One region of the Kitasatospora sp. NPDC004615 genome, then DNA from elsewhere that is predicted to be linked to it. Evidence: riboswitches for the same ligand, from Rfam matches in the RefSeq annotation. Region 1 holds a riboswitch; each other region holds the start of a gene.
The links. Region 1 has a riboswitch for cyclic di-AMP ahead of ACFYS8_RS26210 (transglycosylase family protein). Riboswitches for the same ligand answer to the same signal wherever they lie in the genome.
Positions count from the first base shown of each region.

Region 2: another riboswitch for cyclic di-AMP. It lies ahead of ACFYS8_RS21355 (peptidoglycan DD-metalloendopeptidase family protein); the one in region 1 lies ahead of ACFYS8_RS26210 (transglycosylase family protein).
Region 3: another riboswitch for cyclic di-AMP. It lies ahead of ACFYS8_RS32495 (transglycosylase family protein); the one in region 1 lies ahead of ACFYS8_RS26210 (transglycosylase family protein).

Region 1 is NZ_JBIALQ010000008.1:12,649-15,912, reverse strand. Features, by position in the region: gene ACFYS8_RS26215 (hypothetical protein) at 1-188, opposite strand, end outside; gene ACFYS8_RS26210 (transglycosylase family protein) at 402-1,613, opposite strand; cyclic di-AMP (ydaO/yuaA leader) riboswitch at 1,619-1,795, opposite strand; gene ACFYS8_RS26205 (hypothetical protein) at 1,901-2,056, shown strand; gene ACFYS8_RS26200 (hypothetical protein) at 2,293-3,264, shown strand, end outside.
Region 2 is NZ_JBIALQ010000006.1:46,264-49,527, forward strand. Features, by position in the region: gene ACFYS8_RS21345 (PP2C family protein-serine/threonine phosphatase) at 1-449, shown strand, start outside; gene ACFYS8_RS21350 (hypothetical protein) at 837-1,031, shown strand; cyclic di-AMP (ydaO/yuaA leader) riboswitch at 1,402-1,556, shown strand; gene ACFYS8_RS21355 (peptidoglycan DD-metalloendopeptidase family protein) at 1,562-2,542, shown strand; tRNA gene ACFYS8_RS21360 (tRNA-Gly) at 2,699-2,772, opposite strand; tRNA gene ACFYS8_RS21365 (tRNA-Pro) at 2,922-2,995, shown strand; gene tig (trigger factor) at 3,200-3,264, shown strand, end outside.
Region 3 is NZ_JBIALQ010000012.1:136,883-140,146, reverse strand. Features, by position in the region: gene ACFYS8_RS32500 (CapA family protein) at 1-908, shown strand, start outside; gene ACFYS8_RS32495 (transglycosylase family protein) at 931-2,094, opposite strand; cyclic di-AMP (ydaO/yuaA leader) riboswitch at 2,098-2,264, opposite strand; gene ACFYS8_RS32490 (MFS transporter) at 2,663-3,264, shown strand, end outside.

The sequences.
Region 1 (3,264 bases):
ACGGTCGGGGCCGGGCCGGTGAAGCGCTCGCCGTCCCGGCTGCCGCCGGTGCGGGCCTGGGTGCGACGGCCGGTGGACAGGTAGTCGCGCACCAGCAGCTCCACCGCGTCCTGCGGGCTGCTCACGCCGAGGCGCATCATTGCCTCCAGCGCGAGGTCCGCGTCCAGCGTGATCGTCACCTTCGCCATCGCATCGCTCCAGGGGCTCGGGACCGCTTCCGGCCTTCGGCGTTCGGCGTTCGGCGTTTGGCGTTCGGCCTTCGGCGTTCGGCCTTCGGTCTCGGCCGAGGATAGGCCGCTGCCCCCGGAGCCGACCAGGGTCCCCGAGGGCAGCGGTGTCCGCGGTGCGGTCACCTCATGCGCGTGCGCGTGGTGTGCGCGGTGCGTGTGGTGTCAGGCGGTTCAGACCCGACCGGCGAAGTCCGGCGCCCAGTTGGCGATGGTCTCGGTCTTCACACCGGACTTCGGGTTGGCGGCCTCGACGTACTTGCCGTCGCCGATGTAGATCGCCACGTGGTAGACGCCCGAGTTGGAGCCGTTGTTCGACCAGAACAGCAGGTCGCCCGGCTGCAGGCTGTTCAGCGAGACCCGGGTCGAGTAGTCGGCCTGGTCCGCGGCCACGCGCGGCAGGCTGATGCCGGCCTGGCGGAACGCGGCCTGGGTCAGGCCCGAGCAGTCCCAGCCGCCGTTGCCGGTGCCGCCGTAGATGTACGGCTGGCCGACCTTCGACAGCGCGAAGTCGATCGCCGCGGCCTTGGAGCCGGTCGCCTTGACGGCGGCGGTGGCGGTCGTGGTGGCGGTCGTGGTGGTGGCGGCGGGCTTGGCGGGGGTGCTCGGCTGGGCCGGCGCGGGGGTGCTCGGCTTGGCCGGGGCGGACTGCTTGGCCGGCGCCGACTGCTTGGCCGGGGCCTGGGCGACCGCGACGTTGCCGAGCGCCAGCTTCTGACCGGGGTAGATCATGTCCGGGCCCTCGGTGAGGACGGAGCGGTTCAGCTCGTACAGCTTCTCCCAGCCGCCCTCGACGTTCTGACGCTGGGCGATGGCGGACAGCCAGTCGCCCGCCACGACGGTGTAGCTGCCGGAGGCCTGGGTGTCGGCCTGCGGCTGAGCCTGCGGGCGGCTCTGGGCCTGGCCCTGGCGCTGCTGCGGGGCCGGCTGCTGGGCCTGCTTCGGCGCCTGCGGCTGGGCCGGGGCCTGGGCCTGCGGCTTGGCGGCGGTGGAGCCCGTGGAGGTGTCGACCTGCGGGGCGGCGCCGCCCTTGGTCAGACCGGCCTGGACCGAGCACACCGGCCAGGCGCCGGGGCCCTGGGAGGCCAGCACCTTCTCGGCGACGGCGATCTGCTGGTCCTTGGTGGCCAGGTCGGCGCGCGGGGCGAACGCGGTACCGCCGAAGGCGGCCCAGGTGGAGGCGGTGAACTGCAGGCCGCCGTAGAAACCGTTACCGGTGTTGATCGACCAGTTGCCACTGGACTCGCACTGCGCGACCTTGTCCCAGGTGGCCACCGAAGCGGCGGAGGCGGTACCCGCGGCCAGGCCGGGGACCGTGAGGCCGATGCCCACAACACCAGTGGTGGCAATCAGACGGCGGGCGCGCTTGGCGCTGATGGGCAGCATGAAGAAGCGTTCCTCTCCCACGCCTGCGAGGTGAGCTGTCGGATTCGGGCTGGAGTTGCCCGGCCGCGCACACCTTTCGGCGCGCACGGCTTCACCCCAAGCCCCGGACCGGTCCGTCAGGACCGTCCCAGGGCGACTTACCTGGTTCCCCCGCCCCTGCCGCGGTGCGTCATTGCATGAGCCGGCCCACCCGGCGGCAGGATTCGGCGTTCCGGGCGAGCTGGGTCCGTGTGTCCACGAACGTGGGCAGGACATTAAGCGGAATTAAGGACGATTAGCAAATTCCTGTGACGGTCGTCACCGGGTCCGGAAAATTCGATCAAGGAATTTCGAGCGAACTCCACGGCGCGCGGCCAAACCTGGGCTTCCGTCAGGAAATTGGCGATCTTGTGCCCGTTTTGGGTGGTTATGTGGCTTGCCGGGCGAATATTCACTTTGGTTAGCGTTTGCGATCGACCGGATGGGAGGTTGTGGACGTTCTGTCCACCTTGTCCCGGGCGCTGAAGACCCTTTGCTGACAGGTCGTGGAATTGCGGCCATCGCCCATTTCTGTCGAACTGATGGATGATGCTACGTCAGAATGCTTAGCCGTTTCGGAAGTCGCCGATTTCCGTTGTGACAGCCACCTATGCTGCCCCCGACGATTCGGAGTCCCTGCACGTTTCGGGAGGCGGCCATCGTGGAGCAGTGGGAGAACGGGCGGCAGCGGCGGCCGTTGTCGGGGCGGCGGCGGGTGTTGGCCTGGCTGGCGGTCGGGACGGTGGCGGCGGTCGGTGGAGGAGTGGTGCTGCGGCAGTCGCTGGCCGGGGCGGAGCCGGCGGCGGGGGCGGTGGGCGAGGGCGGGCGGCGGTGGTCGGATGCCGAGGCGTGGGGCGGGAAGGTGCCCGGGGCGGGGAGTGCCGTGCGGATCACCGACAAGGTGGTGCTGGACGGGGACGCCAAGGTCGGGTCGCTGCTGATCGACACGGGTGGGTCGCTGGTGTTCGCCGGGGACCGGTCGGTGACGTTGGAGAGTGCTGGCAACGTCGAGGTCCGCGGGGTGCTGGCGCTCGCGCCCGATGCGGCGCACACCCATACCTTGCGGTTTCCCGACATCGACGAACGGCGGTTCCAGGGCGGCGGCATGACCGTCGTCGACACCGACACCGGCCTGTGGGTCACCGGCCGCGGTTACCTGCGGCTGGACGGTGCGCCCCGGACGGCGTGGGTGCGGGCCGCAACCGAGCTGAAGGCGGGGGACACCGTACTGAAGCTGGCGGTGGCGCCGGAGGGTTGGCAGGTGGGTGACGAGCTCGCCGTCACGCCGACCGGGCCGCCCGATGCCGAGGGGTTCTCCGATGCGTACGACCTGGTGACGGTTCAGCGGGTGGACGGCCCGAACGTCACGCTGGCCGCGCCGTTGCAGCACGCGCACCCGCGGGTGAGCCTCGGTGGTGGGGCGGTGTTCGGGGCGGAGGTGCTCAACCTGACGCGCAACGTGCGGGTCGAGGGCACCGAGCAGGGGCGGGCGCACGTCCACCTGACGTCCAGCCGCCCGGCCGATGTGCGGCATGCGGTGCTGCGGCGGGTCGGGCCGCGGGCGGTGGGGAAGGAGAGTTGGAACGGGCAGCCCGTGAGTGAGCCGGTGCTCGGGCGGTACGGGTTGCACTTC
Region 2 (3,264 bases), on a different contig from region 1:
TCCTGCCCGCCGCCAACGGCTACCTGCTGCGGCAGGACTGGGCGGAGGGCTTCGCCACCGCCGTCCATCTGGTGGTCGACCTGGACACCGGCGAGTACGAACTGCTCTCCGCGGGGCACCTGCCCGGCATGCACCGTCTCGCGGGCGCCGGGTACTGGGAGGTCAAGGAGGCCGAGGGCCCGCTGCTCGGGGTCTACGACGAGGCCAAGTTCGAGGGGGTGCGCGGCACCCTCGGCCCCGGCGACGTCCTGATGCTGTGCACCGACGGCATGGTGGAGATCCCCGGCCGCGACCTCGCCGAGGGCATGGACCGGCTGATGGGCGAGGCCGACCGGCTGGTCGCCACCGCCCCGGGGTCGATCCGGCCCGGCTCCGCGGTCCGGCTGATCGACACCGTCGCCAAGCACGTCAACGACGACCGCGCGGTGCTGCTGGTCTGGCGCCGCTGAACTTCCGTCCGGTGCAGACGCGGTGAGCGCGGAGTGTCCACGGAGTGTCAAACCCGGACGTTGATCTTCGGCCAATTCCGGTTCGCGGCCCGAGCCGGGCGGCGATGCTGGATCTGCCTGCCGGTTTGCCGCGCAGGCCAGCACGGACCACCGCCCGCCGACGGGGTGTCAGAACCCGTCCGCTATCGTCGCGGTCGGCGAAAATCAGTCCTGCCAGGCGGGTTCGGGCACCGAGCGACCGGGCAAGTCCTTTACGCACTCAGCACGAGCGACCACACTGAGTCCGGATGGAGTGGTGGGGACACGGGGGGCAGGGGCCGGTTTCCGCCTGGGAGCCAACGCCGGCTTCCACCGAACCCCCGCCACGAATCGAGGAAGTGAGTCCTGGTGGCCTTCTCCGTCTCCGCGCTTGTCCTGTTCGGCATCATCGTCGCGATCTTCATTCGCAACAAGCAGCTGAAGACCGGGCACGCCATCGTCGCCGCCCTGTTCGGCTTCATGCTGAGCCAGTCGACCATGGCCGGCCCGATCCAGCAGTTCCTCACCTCGGTCTCCAAGGCCATCGCGTCGATCGCGGGCTGACGGCCTGTCGGCTCCCCGGCGGCACGCCACGACGGGCGGGAGACACCCCCGCGCCGTCCATTCGGCCTGCCCACGGTGACCAGGCTCACCCGCGACGTCACGCCAGGTCCGCGCCCGAACGCGCACGGTGGCCGAAGTCGCCCACCGTGCGGGGTTCGTACGCGCACTGTCATGATCGCGTACGCGCACCGCAGCGTGGTGTCGGCACAGCGTGACCTGGTGGATCGTCAGCCCCTTCCCGACCCAGGGAGCGGGGCCGATCGGCGTTTGCCAGCCTCACGGGCCGTGGGATTTGCTTCCTCCGCAGCCCGGCCAGTGACCGGGCGGGCCACCGGACGGAACGCCTAGTCCTGCCGTCGTCCGGTGCCGACCAGATACCACGCCACGGCAGGAGCGGGGGAACCACAGGTAAGTCGCCGGGCCCGGAAACCACCGGGAACGGCTCGGGGTGAAGCCGCAGTCCCTGCGGCCGGGCAACTCTCGCCCGAACCCGACAGCTCACCTCGCAGGCGTCGGAGAGGAACGCCTTCATGTCCGCTCAGGGCAAGCACCGCAAGCCGAGCCTGGCCACCATCGCCCGGATCGCCATCGCCACCGGTGTGGCCGGCGCCGCGATCGGCCTCCCGGTCACCGCCGCCTCCGCGCACACCGCCACCGAGCAGGCCGGCAGCCACCCGTCCACGGTCTCGGTGGACGCCACCCCCGTCGCCGACCAGGCCGCCGCCCCGCACAGCTACCGGGTCGCCTCCGGCGACACCCTGTCCAAGATCGCCGCCGCGCAGCACGTCGACGGTGGCTGGCAGAAGCTGTACCAGGACAACCGCTCCGTGGTCGGTGGCAACCCCGACCTGATCTTCCCGGGCCAGAAGCTGGCCATCAACGGCCAGGCCGCCGCCCCCGCGCAGGCCCCGGCCGCCAAGTCCACCTCCACGGACACCGCCACCGCGCCGAAGGTCGCCGTCAAGAAGGCCGACACCGCGAAGCCGGCCACCACCGGCACCGTCAAGGCCCAGCCCGTGGCCCCGGCCCCGCAGGCGGCGCCCCCGGTCGCCACCACGGCCACCACCGCTTCCCCGGCCGCCGTTCCGGCTGCCGCGAGCAACAGCTCCACCTACGTCGCCCCGGCGCCGGGCAAGGTCACCACCGGTTACAAGGTCGCCGGCTCCAACTGGTCCTCCGGCTACCACACCGGCATCGACTTCCCGGTCGCCACCGGCACCAGCCTCAAGGCCATCGCCAACGGCACCGTGGTCTCCGCCGGCAACGGCGGTGCCTACGGCAACCAGGTCGTCATCAAGCTGGCCGACGGCAAGTACGCCCAGTACGCCCACCTGTCCTCGATCTCCGTCTCGGCCGGCCAGTCCGTGACGGCGGGTCAGCAGATCGGTCTCTCCGGCGCCACCGGCAACGTGACCGGCCCGCACCTGCACTTCGAGATCCGCACCACCCCGGACTACGGCTCCGACATCGACCCCGTCGCCTACCTGGCGGCCCACGGCGTCAACGTCTGATCCACGCCTCACCCCTCGAAGGCCCCGCGCAGTCCGCTGCGCGGGGCCTTCGGGCTTTCCGGCGCCCTTGCGCGGGCGAAGGCCCCCCGGCCACGCGGCGCGGCCGACCAACGGCAACGGCCCCGACTGCGTTGGCAGTCGGGGCCGTTGGCCTTGTGGAGCGGGTGACGAGAATCGAACTCGCGTGACCAGTTTGGAAGACTGGGGCTCTACCATTGAGCTACACCCGCAAAGGCGTACCCGCACCGCGTCGCGGTGGCGAGGACTGGATCAGGGTACCTGGTCGAGCCGGTGGATTGCACACTCCTTCCGCGCTGTCGGCTCGCGAATATCGCCCCGGTCGGAGGCGGCCCGACGTGTACTCTTCTGCTCGGCACCACGGGGTGTGGCGCAGGTTGGTAGCGCGTCCGCTTTGGGAGCGGAAGGCCGTCGGTTCGAATCCGGTCACCCCGACCGTGCGGCAGGGTCTCGTCCGTGGGCGGGGCCCTGTTGTCGTTGTGGGGCGCGGCCGCCCCGGCCCCGCTCCGCCGTGCACCCGGTGCCGGGCGCAGTCACTTTCGTGGTACCGGTAGGATGGACCGCTGGCGGTAGTACGGACAGCATTGCAGCCCCAACCGCCTATCGCCCTGACCGCAAGCCCCCCTAGGAGACCCCACCGTGAAGAGCGCCGTCGAGACTCTGAACCCGACCCGGGTTCGACTCACCGTCGAGGTGCCCTTCGA
Region 3 (3,264 bases), on a different contig from region 1:
ACTTCGAAGGCCGGACCGGCTCCCGGCTGACCGCCCCCGCCAGCGAGACCGCGCTCGGGCCGATCGCCAAGACCCTGTCCGCCGCCGACCTGGCGGTGCTCAACCTGGAGACCGCGATCACCGGCCGCGGCAAGCCCGAGCCCAAGACCTACACGTTCCGCACCAGCCCCAAGGCGCTCACCGCGCTCAAGGACGCCGGGATAGACGTGCTCTCCCAGGCCAACAACCACGCCGTCGACTTCGGCGCCGACGGCCTCGCCGACACCCTCGCCGCCAAAGCCAACTCCCCGATTCCGCTGATCGGCATCGGCAAGGACACGGCCGAAGCCTTCGCGCCCCACATCGCCGACGTGCGCGGAACAAAGGTCGCCGTCCTGGCGGCGAGCCAGGTCGACGAAATCACCAACCAGAAGTGGCGGGCCGGCGAGCACAAGGCCGGCATCGCCTCCGCGTTCGACGAGAAGGCCCTGCTGCGCGCCGTCACCGAGGCCAAGGCGCAGGCGCCCGTGGTGCTGGTCTACCTGCACTGGGGCGAGGAAGGCGTGGCCTGCCCGACCGCCGCGCAGACCGCACTCGCCAAGAAGCTCGCCACCGCCGGCGCCACCGCCGTGGTCGGCACCCACGCCCACACCATGCTCGGCGCGGGCATGCTCGGAAACACCTACGTGGCGTACGGCTTCGGCAACTTCCTCTGGTACGGCACCTCGAACTACACCGCCTCCGACGAGACCGGCGTCACCACACTCACCATCAGCACCGACGGGCGCGTCACCGGAGAAGCGTTCACCCCCGCCCACATCGACGGCCGGGGCGTGCCCGTCCCGCAGACCGGCAGCGCGGCGAAGGCCGCCCAGCAGCGCCGCGACGGCCTGCGCGGCTGCACCGGACTGGCCGCCGTCCCGAAGTGACGGCGGCTCGACCGGGCGGCCGTCAGCCCAGGTTCAGTACCTGGCCCGGGTGGATCAGGTCCGGGTTCTCGCCCACCACCTGCTGGTTGCTCTGGTAGAGACCGCTCCAGCCGCCGTTCAGCTCGTGGCTGCGGGCGATCTTCGCCAGCGTGTCGCCCGGGCCGACGGTGTACGGCTGCGGGGACGGGGTCGCAGCGGACGGGGATTCGGCGGGCGCGGGTGCGCTGCCGGGCGTGGAGGCGCTCGGGGGCGGCGTGGTGGTGGCCGGGTCGGGGGTGGTGGGCTGCTGGGTGCCGCCGTTGCCGTGGCCGTCCTGACCCTGACCCTGACCCTGACCCTGGCCCTGGTCGTTGCCGTGGCCTGTGCCGTTGCCGTTCTCGGCGCCGTTCCCGTTTCCGTTGCCGTTCTGGTTGTCGGACGGTGTGGTCGGGTTCGGGCTCGGGTTGGTGCTCGGGTCGGTCGACGGCGCAGTCGGCGTAGTCGGAGCGGTCGGGGTGGCCGGGCTCTCCGGGGTGGGTGCCGGGGACGGCGTGGCCGCAGGCGGCTGGGGGTGCGTCAGCTGTATGTAGCGCTCGTACAGGCTCTGGTGGCTGGTCCAGAACCAACCGCCGTTCTTCTCGTACCAGTACACGTGGTACACGGGGTCGTAGCCGGGCAGGCCGGAGAACACCGGAGTGGCGTTCTGCGGGGCGACGGTGCCGTCCGAGGCGGTGTTGACGGCGGCGATGCCGCGGGCGCCGCGCAGCGCACCCGATTCGTCCGCCGAGTCGTTGTTGTCCACCACGCCGGCGGCGCTGACCGTGCGCAGGCCCGCCGTGTCGGCGCAGGACACCCACGGCTGCGGGCCTTCGGTGGCCAGGATCCGTTCGGCGACCGCGATCTGCTGGCTGCGGGTGGCTCCGCTGGGCAGCTCGGCGTACCGGGTACCGCCGTAGTCGATCCAGCGCTGGGCGGTGATCTGGAGGCCGCCGTAAAGGCCGTTGCCCGAGTCGGAACTCCAGTTGCCGCCGCTCTCGCAGTCGGCGACCCGGTCCCAGACCGTGCTGGGCGCGGCCTGCGCACCCGTCACGGCGAGCAGCGGCAGGGCGAGGCCGACGCCGGCGACGCCGGCTGCGGCGATCGCCCGCTCGGCGGCTTTCTCCGCCTGGCTCTGCCGACGGTGGCGCCCGGAACCCGTGAAGAGCATGCCAGATCCTCTCCGCACGCCTGCGAGGTGAGCTGTCGGGTTCGGACCGGAGGGAGGCCCGGCCGCCGTGTGCCGGCGGGAGCCGGTGCGGCGGCTTCACCCCTAGCCGTGGGGGCGGCGACGTACCTGGTTCCCCCGTCCCTGTCCAAGGGTTGTGGTGGTCGACCCGGCAACGCGGCGGACAGGGTTCGGCGTTGCCGCGTGCGGGGCCCGACGGTGCGGGCCGGACCGAGCCTAATCACTCGAACGGAGCAATCACAAGCTCATCGCGACCGTATTACGGCCGAGTTGCGCCGCCCGGGCGGTCGGGCGGTCGGGTGATCCGGCGGTCCGATGGTCGGGTGCGAAAGTCTGGCCGATCGGTGGGATTGGGGGAGCGTGGGGAGGGAAGGCGGACGGTCCCGCTTGGGCGCTTGGAAGCCGAGTGGTCATCAAATACCGTGACATTAAAGCGAGTTGAGCGAGATCTGGGCATTGCAGGCGTTGCGGATAAATCGCGCGACAGCTGCTTCGGGAGCTTCCTACCATCGCGGTGATCGCTGTTCCCCGACCCGCTGTGGAGGTGCCCGTGGCTGTGCTGATTCCCGAAGTACTCCGGGTGGAGCGCCAGTTCGCCCGTCTGTTCGTCGGCCAGTCGCTGTCCGTCCTGGGCGACAGGGTGTCGTTCGTCGCGCTGCCGTTCGCCGTGCTGTCGATCGGCGGGTCGGCCGCCGATGTCGGCCTGGTGGCTTCGGCGGGCCTGCTGCCGACGCTGGTGTTCATGCTGATCGGCGGCGTGTGGGCGGACCGGATGCCAAGACAGCGGATCATGCTGGCCTCCGATCTGGTGCGGTGCGTGGTCCAGGCGGCCGTCGCGGTGTTGCTGCTCACCGGGACGGCCCGGGTCGGGGTGCTGGCACTGCTGATGGTGGTGTTCGGGGTGGCGGACGCGTTCTTCCTGCCCGCCTCCACCGGGCTGATCCCGCTGCTGGTGTCCGGTGAACGGCTGAGCGAGGCCAATGCCTTGCGCGGGCTCGTCCACTCGGTGGGGTTGGTGATCGGCCCGGTGCTGGCCGGCGCGCTGGTGGCCCTTGCCGGGCCCGGCGGTGCCCTGATGGTGGATGCCGCGAGCTTCGCGGCCAGCGCCGCCGTGCTGGTGAGACTCGGTGCGGTGGGCGGGCGGGCCAGTGC